One region of the Mesorhizobium sp. WSM4846 genome, then DNA from elsewhere that is predicted to be linked to it. Evidence: predicted binding sites of a transcription regulator. Region 1 holds the regulator's gene; each other region holds the start of a gene.
The links. Region 1 encodes PhoB, which activates phosphate uptake and scavenging genes when phosphate is short. Its sites were predicted from a motif close to TGTCATNNANCTGTCAT; they were not measured.
Positions count from the first base shown of each region.

Region 2: a site for PhoB is predicted at 1,812-1,828, ahead of AC0L15_RS29495 (RNA degradosome polyphosphate kinase). Genes of this name have one in related genera too.
Region 3: a site for PhoB is predicted at 2,158-2,174, ahead of AC0L15_RS13835 (PhoX family protein). Genes of this name have one in related genera too.

Region 1 is NZ_JBVVPZ010000025.1:19,515-23,745, forward strand. Features, by position in the region: gene pstB (phosphate ABC transporter ATP-binding protein PstB) at 1-479, shown strand, start outside; gene phoU (phosphate signaling complex protein PhoU) at 515-1,222, shown strand; gene phoB (phosphate regulon transcriptional regulator PhoB) at 1,239-1,928, shown strand; gene AC0L15_RS20415 (ROK family protein) at 2,098-3,345, opposite strand; gene xylF (D-xylose ABC transporter substrate-binding protein) at 3,612-4,231, shown strand, end outside.
Region 2 is NZ_JBVVPZ010000054.1:15,839-20,069, reverse strand. Features, by position in the region: gene AC0L15_RS29505 (FAD-dependent monooxygenase) at 185-1,411, opposite strand; gene AC0L15_RS29500 (zinc-finger domain-containing protein) at 1,427-1,672, opposite strand; gene AC0L15_RS29495 (RNA degradosome polyphosphate kinase) at 1,990-4,191, shown strand; gene ppx (exopolyphosphatase) at 4,191-4,231, shown strand, end outside.
Region 3 is NZ_JBVVPZ010000013.1:74,439-78,669, reverse strand. Features, by position in the region: gene AC0L15_RS13840 (GNAT family N-acetyltransferase) at 1-10, shown strand, start outside; gene AC0L15_RS13835 (PhoX family protein) at 101-2,089, opposite strand; gene AC0L15_RS13830 (hypothetical protein) at 2,294-2,632, shown strand; gene AC0L15_RS13825 (phosphatase PAP2 family protein) at 2,751-3,452, shown strand; gene AC0L15_RS13820 (helix-turn-helix domain-containing protein) at 3,652-3,921, shown strand; gene AC0L15_RS13815 (SulP family inorganic anion transporter) at 4,044-4,231, shown strand, end outside.

The DNA.
Region 1 (4,231 bases):
CGAACCCGTTTCCGAAGTCGATCTACGAAAACGTCGCCTACGGTCCGCGCATCCACGGCCTGGCCAGGAGCAAGGCCGAGTTGGACGGCATCGTCGAATCGAGCCTGAAGAAGGCCGGACTGTTCAACGAGGTCAAGGATCGCCTGCTCGAGTCGGGTACCGGCCTGTCCGGCGGGCAGCAGCAGCGTCTGTGCATCGCGCGCGCCATCGCCGTGTCGCCGGAAGTGATCCTGATGGACGAGCCCTGTTCGGCGCTCGATCCGATCGCCACCGCCCGCGTCGAGGAACTGATCGACGAACTGCGCCAGAATTATACGATCGTCATCGTCACCCATTCGATGCAGCAGGCGGCGCGCGTGTCGCAACGCACGGCGATGTTCCATCTCGGCTATCTGGTCGAGGAGGGCGCGACCGACAAGATGTTCACCAACCCCGACGACAAGCGCACCCAGGACTACATCACCGGCCGGTTCGGCTGAGCGGTCCGGCGAATTTCGAACACGAGGACAGCACCATGGGTGAACACACCGTCGCATCTTTCGACGAGGAACTGGAGCACATCGACCGGCTGATCCGCGACATGGACGAGCTCGCCGCCGCAATGGTGGCGGCCTCGATCCGCGCGTTGCTTGCGTCGGACAATGCGATGGCGCAGCGCGTCGTCTCGGACGACGCCATCATGGATGCGCGGCAGCGCGAGCTCGACGACAGCGCGATCACGCTGATCGCCAAGCGGCAGCCGATGGCGCAGGATCTGCGCGCCGTGGTTGGCGCAATCCGCATGGCGGGCGATCTCGAGCGCATCGGCGATCTGGCCAAGAACATTGCCAAGCGGGTCAGCGCAGTCGGGCAGAGCGCGACGCCGCGTAATCTGTCGCACGGTATCGACGCGATGGCGGATCTCGTTCTTGTGCAGCTGCGCGGCGTGGTCGAGCACTATGTGTCGCGCGATGCCGGCGCGTTGAAGGAACTGCGCGCCGACGACCAGAAGATCGACGTGAAATATACGGCGGTTTTTCGCGAGCTCCTGACCTACATGATGGAGGATCCGCGCAACATCACCGCCTGCACGCACCTTCTGTTCTGCGCCAAGAATCTCGAGCGTATCGGCGATCATGTCACCAACATCGCCGAAAACGCCTATTTTGTCGTGACCGGGCAGCAATTGCCGGCGGATCGCCCGAAGCTCGACGAAACGACGATGTCGGCGCCGGCGACATGACAGGAGTGACCGGCCGATGATCGCGCCGCGCATCATGGTGGTGGAGGATGAAGAGCCGCTGGGCGTCCTCCTCCGTTACAATCTTGAATCCGAAGGCTATCAAGTCGAGGTGGTGACGCGCGGCGACGAGGCCGAAATCCGGCTGCAGGAAAACGTGCCCGATCTTTTGGTGCTCGACTGGATGGTGCCGGCGGTTTCCGGCATCGAGCTTTGCCGGCGCCTTCGGGTGCGCCCCGAAACCGAGCGGCTGCCGATCATCATGCTGACCGCGCGCGGCGAGGAGAGCGACCGGGTGCGCGGCCTTTCGACCGGAGCCGACGACTATCTGGTCAAGCCGTTCTCGACACCGGAATTCATGGCCAGGGTCAAGGCGCTGCTGCGCCGCGCCAAGCCCGAAGTGCTGTCCAGCGTGCTCAAGGTCGGCGACATCATGCTCGATCGTGAATCGCACCGGGTCTATCGCAAGAAGAGCGAGATCCGGCTCGGGCCGACCGAATTCCGGCTGCTCGAATTCATGATGCGCCACCCGGGCCGGGTCTTCTCGCGCAGTCAGTTGCTCGACAATGTCTGGGGCGAGACGATCTACATCGACGAGCGCACTGTGGACGTCCATGTCGGCCGGTTGCGCAAGGCGGTCAACAATGGTCGCATGCCCGATGTCATCCGCACCATCCGCGGCGCCGGCTATGCGATCAGGGAAGACTAGCTGACGTTCAGGTGATGCCGGCCTGCGAACGGCTGATACCTGCGCTTCCGGTGCTGACGTACCCGAAAGTACGCTCCGCCCCGGTTCTCGGAACCCACCATTCTCGACTCGGCCTGACCTGAATCTCAACACTCCCCAAGTCGCGACCCGGGAATCCCTGCCTTCGGATTCAAGCCACGTTCTTTCCGACCGAGCCGGCTCGTGCCTGGATGCTCGGCGCGAAAATCTCCTGATCGACGAAGCTTAGGGCCCGCATGGCGCAGCCTTCGCGGATCAGCGGCAGCTCGTTCGGCTCGGTGTCGAAGGAAATCGAACCCGAATGCTGGCCGCCGGCGGTCTGGGCGATGGCCTCGCGCAGGGCCGGCTCGATCAGGTCGAAGGCGGCAGCGCTGGCGCCGACCATGGCCACCGGCGCCGGATCGATCAGCGCAAACAGGCTGCCGAGCCCGAAGCCGAGCGCCTCGCCGGCCTTGCGGTAGGCTTCGCGCTCCGGTCCGTCCATCTCGCGCGCCCGGGCCGCCAAGGCCCGCATGTCGGCGTCGCTGACATCGGCGACCGGCTCGGCGTTCTCGCTCAACAGCCTTGCGTTGCGCCAGATGGCGTAGTTGCCGGCATAAGCCTCGACGCAGCCGCGCAGCCCGCAGCGGCAAAGCGCGCCGCCCGGCCGATGGATCATGTGGCCGAATTCGCCGCCTGAGGAGTGGGTGCCGGTGAACAGATCGCCCTTCAGCACCAGCCCCATACCGATGCCGTGCGAGAGCAGGATGGCGATGAAATCGTCGCGGTAGCGATCCGGGTGGCGCCAGTGCAGCGCCACGGCCATCATGTTGCAGTCGTTCTCCATGATGGCCGGGATGCCGAACTCGCGTTCCAGAATGTCGGCGAAGGCGATGTTCGTCTGCGGCGTGATCGGCGACCACAACATGGCGCGCGCGTGGGAATCGGTGATGCCCTGGATCGCCAGCGCGATGCGGGCGACGCTTTGGACATCGAGGTCGGGATCTTCGAGCCGGCGCCGGACGATGGCGACACATTCGTCGATCAGCGCGTCACGCGACATGGTCAGCGTGTCCAGCCGGCGCTGTTCCTCGGCGACCACTTGTCCGGCATAATCGATGACGGCGACCGACAGGAAATTCAGCGACAACACGACGGCCAACACCGCAGCGGCTTGCGGATTGAGGCTGAGGCCGACCTGCGGCCGGCCGCGTTTCAGCGAAACCGTCTCGCTCGCCTTGCTCTCGGCCAGGATGCCTTCCTGGATCAGGTCGGCAGAGATCGCCGATATGGTCGAATGGCTGAGGCCGGTGGTCGCGGCGATCTCGGTCCGCGACGGCTGGCCTGCCCGGCGCACGGCCGAAATCACCATCGCCCGGTTGCGCCGGCGCAGATCGTCATGACGGATTCCCACCGACATTTTTTTGTTTCCTCCTCATTGCCGCGGCCGCTCATGAATCGGAAGCCGTCGGTATGTCGGTCAAATACTGGCAGAAGCAGAAGGGGCTGTCATTATTTATTCCGAGCCTCGAAAAAAAGCCCGACAGGACGTCAAAATCCATCAGAATTGGTGTTGACAGTGCTTCGGCGTTGGACCAGTATTTTTTCGAGGCTCGAAAAAATAGGGCCTTTGTGCCGGCCTTCGGGCCAGTTGGTCGCGCCCTACGCGGCGCAGGGAGGAATATCATGAAGAGATTCGCAGCCGCCATTCTGGCGGGGGTCGCCATGTCGCTGACGCTCGCGTCGGCCGCGCAGGCCAAGGACAAGGTCATTGGCGTTTCGTGGTCGAACTTCCAGGAAGAGCGTTGGAAGACCGACGAAGCCGCCATGAAGGAGGCGATCGAGGCCGCCGGCGACAAATATATCTCCGCTGACGCACAGTCCAATCCCGGCAAGCAGCTGACCGACGTCGAAAGCCTGATCTCGCAGGGCGCCAACGCACTGATCATCCTTGCGCAGGATGCCTCGGCCATCGGTCCGGCGGTGCAGAAGGCGCTGGACGAAGGCATTCCGGTCGTCGGCTATGACCGGCTGATCGAGAACAAGGACGTCTTCTATCTGACCTTCGACAACCAGGAAGTCGGCCGCATGCAGGCCCGCGAAGTGTTCAAGGTGGCCCCGGAAGGCAATTACGTCTTCATCAAGGGCTCGGGCGCCGACCCGAATGCCGATTTCCTGTTCGCCGGCTCCATGGAAGTGCTCAAGGATGCCATCGACAGCGGCAAGATCAAGAATGTCGGCGAGGCTTATACGGACGGCTGGCTTCCCGCCAACGCCCAGAAGAACATGGAACAGTTCCTGACCGC
Region 2 (4,231 bases), on a different contig from region 1:
ATCTCCCCCACAAGGAGGCACAAGGAGGGAGATATTCAGTTTCGGCGCCGCGCTTAATCCTGCAACGTTGGAGATTGGCAAAAGCCGAGGTGACGGCCGATCTCCCCCCAAGTGAGGGAGATGCCAAGTTTTTGGCAAAGAGGGCAGGACAGAGGGGGGCGCTGTCCCCCAACCGGTAGAGCTTTCATTGCCGATTGCTATCCGGCAGCCGCCAGCCATAGAGCCAGTCGAGATCGGCCGCGAGCTTTTCCGGCGAGCGCCACTTCAGGAACAGGTTGCGCGCGACGGCCACCGGCCCCGCTGCATGCCAGGCGAGCCGGTTGACCGCACCGCGGCGGGAGACCTTGGCGATGCGCGGGCGGCGCATCTTCTCCCAGGCGGCAAGCGCGCCCCACGGATCGGCGGGCGCGGCAGCGACAAAGCCGGCAAGGGTTGCGGCATCCTCGATCGCCATCGCCGCCCCCTGCGCCGCGAACGGCGTCATTGCATGCGCCGCATCACCGATCAGCGCGATGCCGGCGGGCGTCGTCCATGGCTGTGCCTGGTCGACCGTATGGATCGGCCACGCGGTCCACGGGCCGGCATCCTCGGCAAGCCGGGCCAGCGCTGCCGCCGTGCCACGCATGGCGCCGAGGAGGATATTGGGGTCGGCGTGGCCCGACCAGCGCTCGCCGATGATCTCGCCCCTGGTGAAGGCAGCCAGGTTGAACGCCGTGCCGTTGCTGACTGGATAGGCGACGAGGTGGAAGCCGGGATGCAGGAAGGTGGTCACGCAATTGGCGGCGCCGACCGCCGCAAGGGCTTCTCCTGCGACACTGCCTGCACTGATCGTAGCGCGCCAGGCAAGCTCGCCCGAAAACCGGCTTTTGGCCGCAAACCCGCCAAAAGCCCGGATCGCCGACCAGACGCCGTCGGCGCCGATCAGCAGAAAGCTGCCGGCTTCGACTGTCTTGCCAGCAATCTCGACTGTTGCCGTGGCATGGCGCGGTCCTGTGGCGATGCCGCCGACGCGCGCGCCGGTGACGAGACTGATGTCCGGCTGTTCGGCAAGGCGCGCCATCAGTGCGTCTTGCAGATCAGCCCGATGAGCGACGAGATAAGGCGCCTGCCAGCGCCTTTCGGCCGCTTCGCCAAGCGGCACCCGCGCCAGCTCACGCAGCGTGGCGGCGTCCTTGAGCACGACCGCTTCCGGCCGCACCGCCGCCGGCAACAGCCGGTCGAGAACGCCGAGCTGGCGAAGGATGCGCGTCGCGTTGGGTGAGAGCTGGATGCCGGCGCCGGCCGCTTCGAGGCGCGGCGCCTGTTCGAACAGCCGCACCAGATAGCCGCGCTCTGAAAACGCCAGTGCCGCGGTCAGTCCGGCGACGCCGGCTCCGGCGATAACGACCTGCCCGGACCGGGTGTCGTCCATCGGATGGTGTGCGCGTCAGGCGGCCTGGTGGATATAGAGGCATCCGGCAGGCTGCGTTTCCGTCGCCTTCAGCTTTGGCGAATAGCGATAAAGCGTCGAGCAATAGGGGCAGACCTTTTCATTGTCGTCGCCCATGTCGAGAAACACATGCGGATGGTCGAATGGCGGGTTGGCGCCGGTGCACATGAATTCCTTGACGCCGATGTCAATCGCCGCATAACCCGCATCGTTCTGGAAATGGGGAATGGAACCGCCTGCCATCGTCGTCTCCTATATTTGCCGCATGACCCCGGATCATGTGCAAAATCAAAATTCCACCGCGTCCTTTGCGCGTCCACAGGACGCGCCGCGCTGTACCTGGATTGCATCTGGATCATAAGCAGTCTCTTTGCAAGATCGATGAAATCAAACTGTCGTAAAAGCCTGTCACAGGATAAGCTAAGCCGGTTAAGGCATGGCCCCCAAACCGAATTCGGTTTTGCTGGGGATCATGCGTAGCTTAAGTGGCGGGAGCGTCCTTTTGCGCGTCTGCAAAGACGCGCGACGCTGTGGCCAACGGGTGCGAAACGAGCAGGACCATGAACGAACTAAAGCCGGTGCAGAGCGAATTCACCACTGTCGAGGTGGCGAGCCCAGAGGGCGGCAACCCGGACCGGTTCGTCAACCGCGAGTTTTCCTGGCTGCAATTCAACCGCCGCGTCCTCGAGGAATCGCTGAACGCCAACCATCCGCTGCTTGAGCGGGTCCGCTTCCTGTCGATTTCGGCCGCCAATCTCGACGAGTTCTTCATGGTCCGTGTCGCCGGTCTCGCCGGCCAGGTTCGCGAAGGCATCACGCTGAAGAGCGCGGACGGCCGCACCCCCGAACAACAGCTGGAACAATTGCTGCGCGAGGTCGAGCGCCTGCAGGAGGACCAGCAGAACAGCCTATCCGCTCTGATGCTGCTGCTCGACAAGGAAGGCATCGAGAGCATCAGCCGCGATGGGCTGACCAAGGACGAGAAGACCTGGCTCGAGGATCATTTCCAGGAGCAGGTGTTTCCGGTGCTCACACCGCTGTCGATCGACCCGGCGCATCCGTTCCCGTTCATTCCCAATCTCGGCTTCTCGATGGCGCTGCAGCTGCGCCACCGCAGGAATGGCGAGGAGATGAGCGCGCTGTTGCGTCTGCCGGTGGCGCTGAAGCGCTTCATTCGCTTGCCTGACCGCAAGCATCATGTCCGCTTCATTCCGCTGGAAGAAGCGGTCGGCCTCTATATCGGCAAGCTGTTCCCCGGCTACGAGGTCAAGGGCTCCGGTACGTTCCGCATCATCCGCGACAGTGACATCGAGGTCGAGGAGGAGTCCGAGGATCTCGTGCGCCTGTTCGAGACGGCGCTCAAACGTCGTCGTCGCGGCTCGGTCATCCGCATCGAATTCGACAAGCTGATGCCGGCCGAACTGCGCGAGTTCGTCGCCGGCGAGCTTGGCGTCTCGTCGAGCCGGATCAGCGTGCTCACCGGTCCGCTGGCGCTCAGCCAGATTTCCGAGATCGTCGCCATCGCCCGCGACGATCTCAAATTCAAGCCTTACAATCCGCGCTTTCCCGAACGCATCCGCGAGCACGGCGGCGACTGTTTCGCCGCCATCCGCGAGAAGGACATCATCGTTCATCACCCCTACGAATCCTTCGACGTGGTGGTGCAGTTCCTGCGCCAGGCGATGGCCGATCCGGAAGTGGTGGCGATCAAGCAGACGCTCTATCGCACCTCGAACGACAGCCCGATCGTGCGCGCTTTGGTCGACGCGGCGGAGGCCGGCAAGTCGGTGACCGCGCTGGTCGAGCTCAAGGCGCGTTTCGACGAGGAAGCCAACATCCGCTGGGCGCGCGACCTCGAGCGCGCCGGCGTTCAGGTCGTGTTCGGCTTCCTCGAACTGAAGACCCACGCGAAAATGTCGCTGGTGGTGCGGCGCGAGGACGGCAAGCTGCGCAACTATGTGCATCTCGGCACCGGCAACTACCATCCGGTCACCGCGCGCATCTACACCGACCTGTCCTTCTTCACCACCGCTCCGACAATCGCCCGCGATGTCGCCCAGCTGTTCAATTTTATCACCGGCTACGCCGAGCCGACCGAGGAGATGCGGCTAGCCATCTCGCCGTTCACGCTGCGCAAGCGCATCCTCAAGCACATTTCGGACGAGATTGGCCATGCGCTGGAGGGCAGGCCGGCCCGCATCTGGATGAAGATGAATTCGCTGGTCGACCCGATCATCATCGACGCGCTCTATGACGCCAGCCGCGCCGGCGTCGAGATCGATCTCGTCGTGCGCGGCATCTGCTGCCTGAGGCCCCAAGTGCCGGGCCTGTCGGAAAACATAAGGGTCAAGTCGATCGTCGGCCGCTTCCTCGAACACAGCCGAATCTATTGTTTCGGCAACGGCCATGGACTGCCGTCGGACGGGGCGATCGTCTACATCTCATCGGCCGATTTGATGCCGCGCAATCTCGACCGCCGCGTCGAAACCATGGTGCCGATCACCAATCCAACGGTGCATGAACAAGTCCTCGGCCAGATCATGCTGGGCAACATCATGGACAACCAGCAAAGTTTCGACGTATTGGCTGACGGAACCTCCCGGCGCGCCACGCTCGAGGAGGGCGAGGAACCGTTCAACGCGCAGGAATATTTCATGACCAATCCGAGCCTCTCCGGACGCGGCGATGCGCTGAAATCGCATGCGCCCAAGCGCATCGCGCAGTTCAAGCGCCGCAAGAAAAACGCCACAGCGACCGGCTGATGATTTCAACGTCCCAGGGCCGGCTTCAGGACCGCCGACC
Region 3 (4,231 bases), on a different contig from region 1:
CGCCGAATGAGCCCATCAGGCGCATTCCCGCGCATCAGGAAAAGGAAGGATTTCGTATCGACGAAATCCTTCCTTGGCGCTGCTAGCGCCTTGCAGTGATTCAGACCGCGATTTTGCCACCGCCCTGTTTGGTGACGGCGACGACCGACGGCCGCACCGGCATATCGGGCTTGAAGTCAGGCCAGCGGGTCGATAGGTCCTCATAGTAGGAGGGACGGCCAAAAGCCTCCCAGTCCTCGCCGCCATCGGCAGGATGCTGGACCGCGACGAAGGCGGTCTGGTCGTCGGGCGTGAACAGCGGGCCGCAGAGTTCGGCGCCGATCGGCACGCGGAAGAACAGCTTCGAGGTCGCCCGCGCCTCGCCTTCGGTGTCGACCGCCCACAGGCCATCGGTGCGGCCGGTCGCCTTCGGGCCCTGGCCATCGGTCGAGACCCAGAGCCGGCCGGCCGCATCGATGGCGCAATTGTCCGGCATGCCGAACCAGCCATTGGCGGTCGTTGCAGTCGAGAAAGTAGCGCCGACTTCGGCCACCGAGGGATCGCCGCATTTCAACATGATTTCCCACTTGCCCTTGGTGGCAGTGAAATCGCCACCGTCCTCAACAATCTCGACGATGTGGCCGAAGGCGTTTTCGGCGCGCGGGTTGGCAGCGTCGACCTGCTCCGTCTTGCGCTTCGAATTGTTGGTCAGCATGACGTAGACCTTGCCGGTCGTCGGGTGGGGCTGAATATCCTCGGGGCGGTCCATCTTGGTGGCGCCGAGAAGATCGGCGGCAAGCCTTGTCCCGATCAGCACGTCGGCCTGGCTGGCAAAGCCGTTCTCGGCGGTCAACGGATCCTGGCCGTGAACCAGCGGCAGCCATTCCAGGGTACCGTCCTCGGCGAATTTGGCGACGTAGAGCGTGCCGTCGTCGAGAAGATCCATGTTGGCGGCGCGGTCCTCGGCGTTGAACTTGCCGGCCGTGACGAATTTGTAGACATAGTCGAAACGCTCGTCGTCACCTTGGTAGAACACCACTCGGCCATCCTTGGCGACGATCGATTCAGCGCCCTCATGCTTGAAACGGCCCATGGCAGTGCGCTTCCGCGGCACCGAGGTCGGATCGTTGACGTCGACCTCAACGATCCAGCCGAAGCGATTCGGCTCGTTCGGCTCCTTGCCGATATCGAAGCGGTCGTAATGCGCAGCCCATTCATAGGAGCCGTCGGGAATCCCCAGGCGCTTGTAGTTGGCGGCTTCCTTGTGACCTTCCTGCAGCTCGCCCGAGAAATAGCCGTGTATGTTTTCCTCGGCCATGATGTAGGTGCCCCAGGGCGTGACGCCGCCGGCACAATTGTTGACGCTGCCGAAGACCTTCGTGCCGGTCGGATCGGCACTGGTCTTGACCCGGTCGTGGCCGGCGACGGGGCCGGACAGCGCCATCTCGGTGTTGGCGGTGATGCGGCGATTGAGCTTGCCGTCGCGCACCACCTGCCATTTGCCTGATACCTTGCGAATTTCGACGATGGTGCCGCCGTGCGCGGCTATCTCGATATCGACCTGTTCCTTGCTCAGTGGGGCCTGCTTGGCCTCGCCATCGACGATGCTGACAAGGCCCGGGAACATCAGATGCGGATTGGTGTACTCGTGGTTGACCACCAGCAGGCCGTGCTCGGCCGAGCCGTCTATCGGGAGATAGCCGACATAGTCGTTGTTGTAGCCAAACTGTCTTTCCTGGGCCTGCGCCGACTGTTTTGTCGGATCAAATTCCGGCGAATCGGCAAACAGCGGATCGCCCCAGCGCAACAGCACGTCGGCGTCGTAGCCGGCAGCGACATGGTGCTTGTCGTCGACGCCTGCCTCGACCTCGTCGAAACTGAAGACCGAGCCGCCGCCGGCGCGGGCATCGTCGGCGAGGATCAGCGCGAGCGGGCTGACGGTGGCGGCGATGGCGGTTGCCGCGAGCGATCCCTGCAGAAAACCACGGCGCGAGAATCGCGCGGCGATGATTTCGCCCATCGTCTGGTTGTCAGTGGGATTGGTTCCTGGCCCATCGTTTTCCTCGAGCAGGCTGGTGCGGAAATGGGCGTCGGGGCGATGTTCAGTCATGGGGGCGTGCCTCTGGCTCTTTGGGATGGCTGGAGCGTGTTGCTTGACTGACCGCGTATCGCCAGCAGATCACAGTTTGATGACGTTGCCGACCAATTTCCAGCCCGATTTCATGTCTTTGATCAGGCCGCTTGACCGCGACCGACGCTTCCGAAACAAGATCTGCGGCAGGCGCGGAAGCACTGCGTCGGGAGGAACAAAAAAGTGAGTTTCTGGGGACTGGGGCAGCTCGGCATTTCGACGGTGATCTTCCTGCTGGCGGCGACGGCGGCCAAGCAATGGGGGCTGGCGCCGAGCCTCGGCAAGATCGTTCTGACTCTGGCGCTCTATTCAGCGGGCAATCTGATCATGCTGAGGCTGATCCGTGAATTCGGCATGTCGGTGTCGTTCAGCCTGTCGGCGGTGATCCAACTGGTTTCGGTGAACGTGGTGGCACTGGTGTTCTTCGGCGAGCGCGTCAATTCGTTGCAGGCGACCGGCATCGTGCTCGCCGTCGCAGCGGTGGCGCTGATCACGCTCGGACCCTATCTGCAAAAACTGTAGTTGCGCATGACCCCGAAAATCGGAATCGATTTCGGAAAGGATCATGCGCCAAATCAAAGTGCTACAGCGTCCTTTGCGCGTCCAAAAGGACGCGCGGCGCTGTAGGACGATTGGCCCGATGAAGAATACCGCAAACAAGCTGCTCAACTGGATCGAATTCCCGGTGCTTTTGGCCGGACTGGTCATCGCCGGCGGGCTGTGGGGGTTCGAGGAGCTGATGGAGGTGGCGCGGGACACCACGCCGCACGCCTTCGACACGGAAATCATGCTCGCCTTCCGTGAAACGGGACAGCCCGACAATCCGATCGGACCGCCATGGCTGGAAGGGGCGATGCGCGACATCACCAGCCTCGGCAGCGCCATCGTGCTCGGGCTGATCACAGCGGCGGTGATCGTCTATCTGCTGCTGATCCACAAGCCGGGAGCAGCGTTTCTGGTCTTCGTCGCGGTGGCGGGCGGGCAGGCCCTGTCGAGCACGCTGAAGCTCGGAATCGATCGGCCGCGCCCCGACCTGGTCTCGCATCTAGCCGACGTGGCGACGCTTTCGTTTCCAAGCGGCCATGCGATGCTGTCGGCGGTGACATATTTGACGCTGGGCAGCATGGCGTCGCGTTTCCTGCCTGGGCGAACGACCAAGATCTATGTGCTGGCACTTGCCGTGCTGACAGCACTGCTCGTCGGCATCAGCCGCGTCTATCTCGGCGTTCATTGGCCATCGGACGTGCTGGCCGGCTGGTGCGCCGGCTTCGCCTGGGCGATGCTGTGTTGGCTGGTCGCATGGGCGTTCCAGCGATGGCGCGGGCAGACCGCCGGCGCCTGAACCGCCCCTTCCGAACGACGCTGCGCCAATTCTCCTCTAAGTTGCGGCGGCTGGGGCGTGCTGGCCCAGCGGGCGCGCAGGCTCGCCAGGATGCAAACAGCCTGGTGTGCACATGTCTGACATGTGCATGATGATGCTTGAACCATCACAATGATGGTATTATACATGGAATGCAGACTCAGGCGGGGGTTTTTAGCCGATGATCACTGCCGCGCAGATGCGCGCCGCAAGGGCTCTGGCCGGCATCGATCAGAAGACGCTCGCCGAGCGCGCCGGGGTTTCGCTTCCAACCATTCAGCGCATGGAAGCGAGCGACGGCGTGGTCAGGGGCGTGGTCGATACGCTGATGAAGGTCATCCAGGCCCTCGACCGGGCCGGCGTGGAGCTGATCGGCGAGAACCAGGCCAGCGAGCGCGGCGGCAGGGGGGTGCGCCTCAAGCCGGTCGTGCCGCAGAACCCGCCAGGCTGAGCCGAAATAGAGTCGCGACGGCGACCGCCGACAGTCCTGCCGACGATCCCGCCGCCTGCTTGGTTTTATGCGTGGCCGCTGTGCACTTTTTGGCGGCATGCATCAGGAGCGGAAGGCAGTCCATGCATCGAACCCAGCGGGCAATTCATCAACCGGCGCAGCCGACATTTTCCGAACTGTTCACGCCGAAGCTGGCGACGGTGCTGCGCGAAGGCTACACATCAGAGCACTTCAAGGCCGATGCCATCGCCGGACTGACCGTGGCCATCGTGGCGCTGCCGCTGTCGATGGCGATCGCGATCGCATCGGG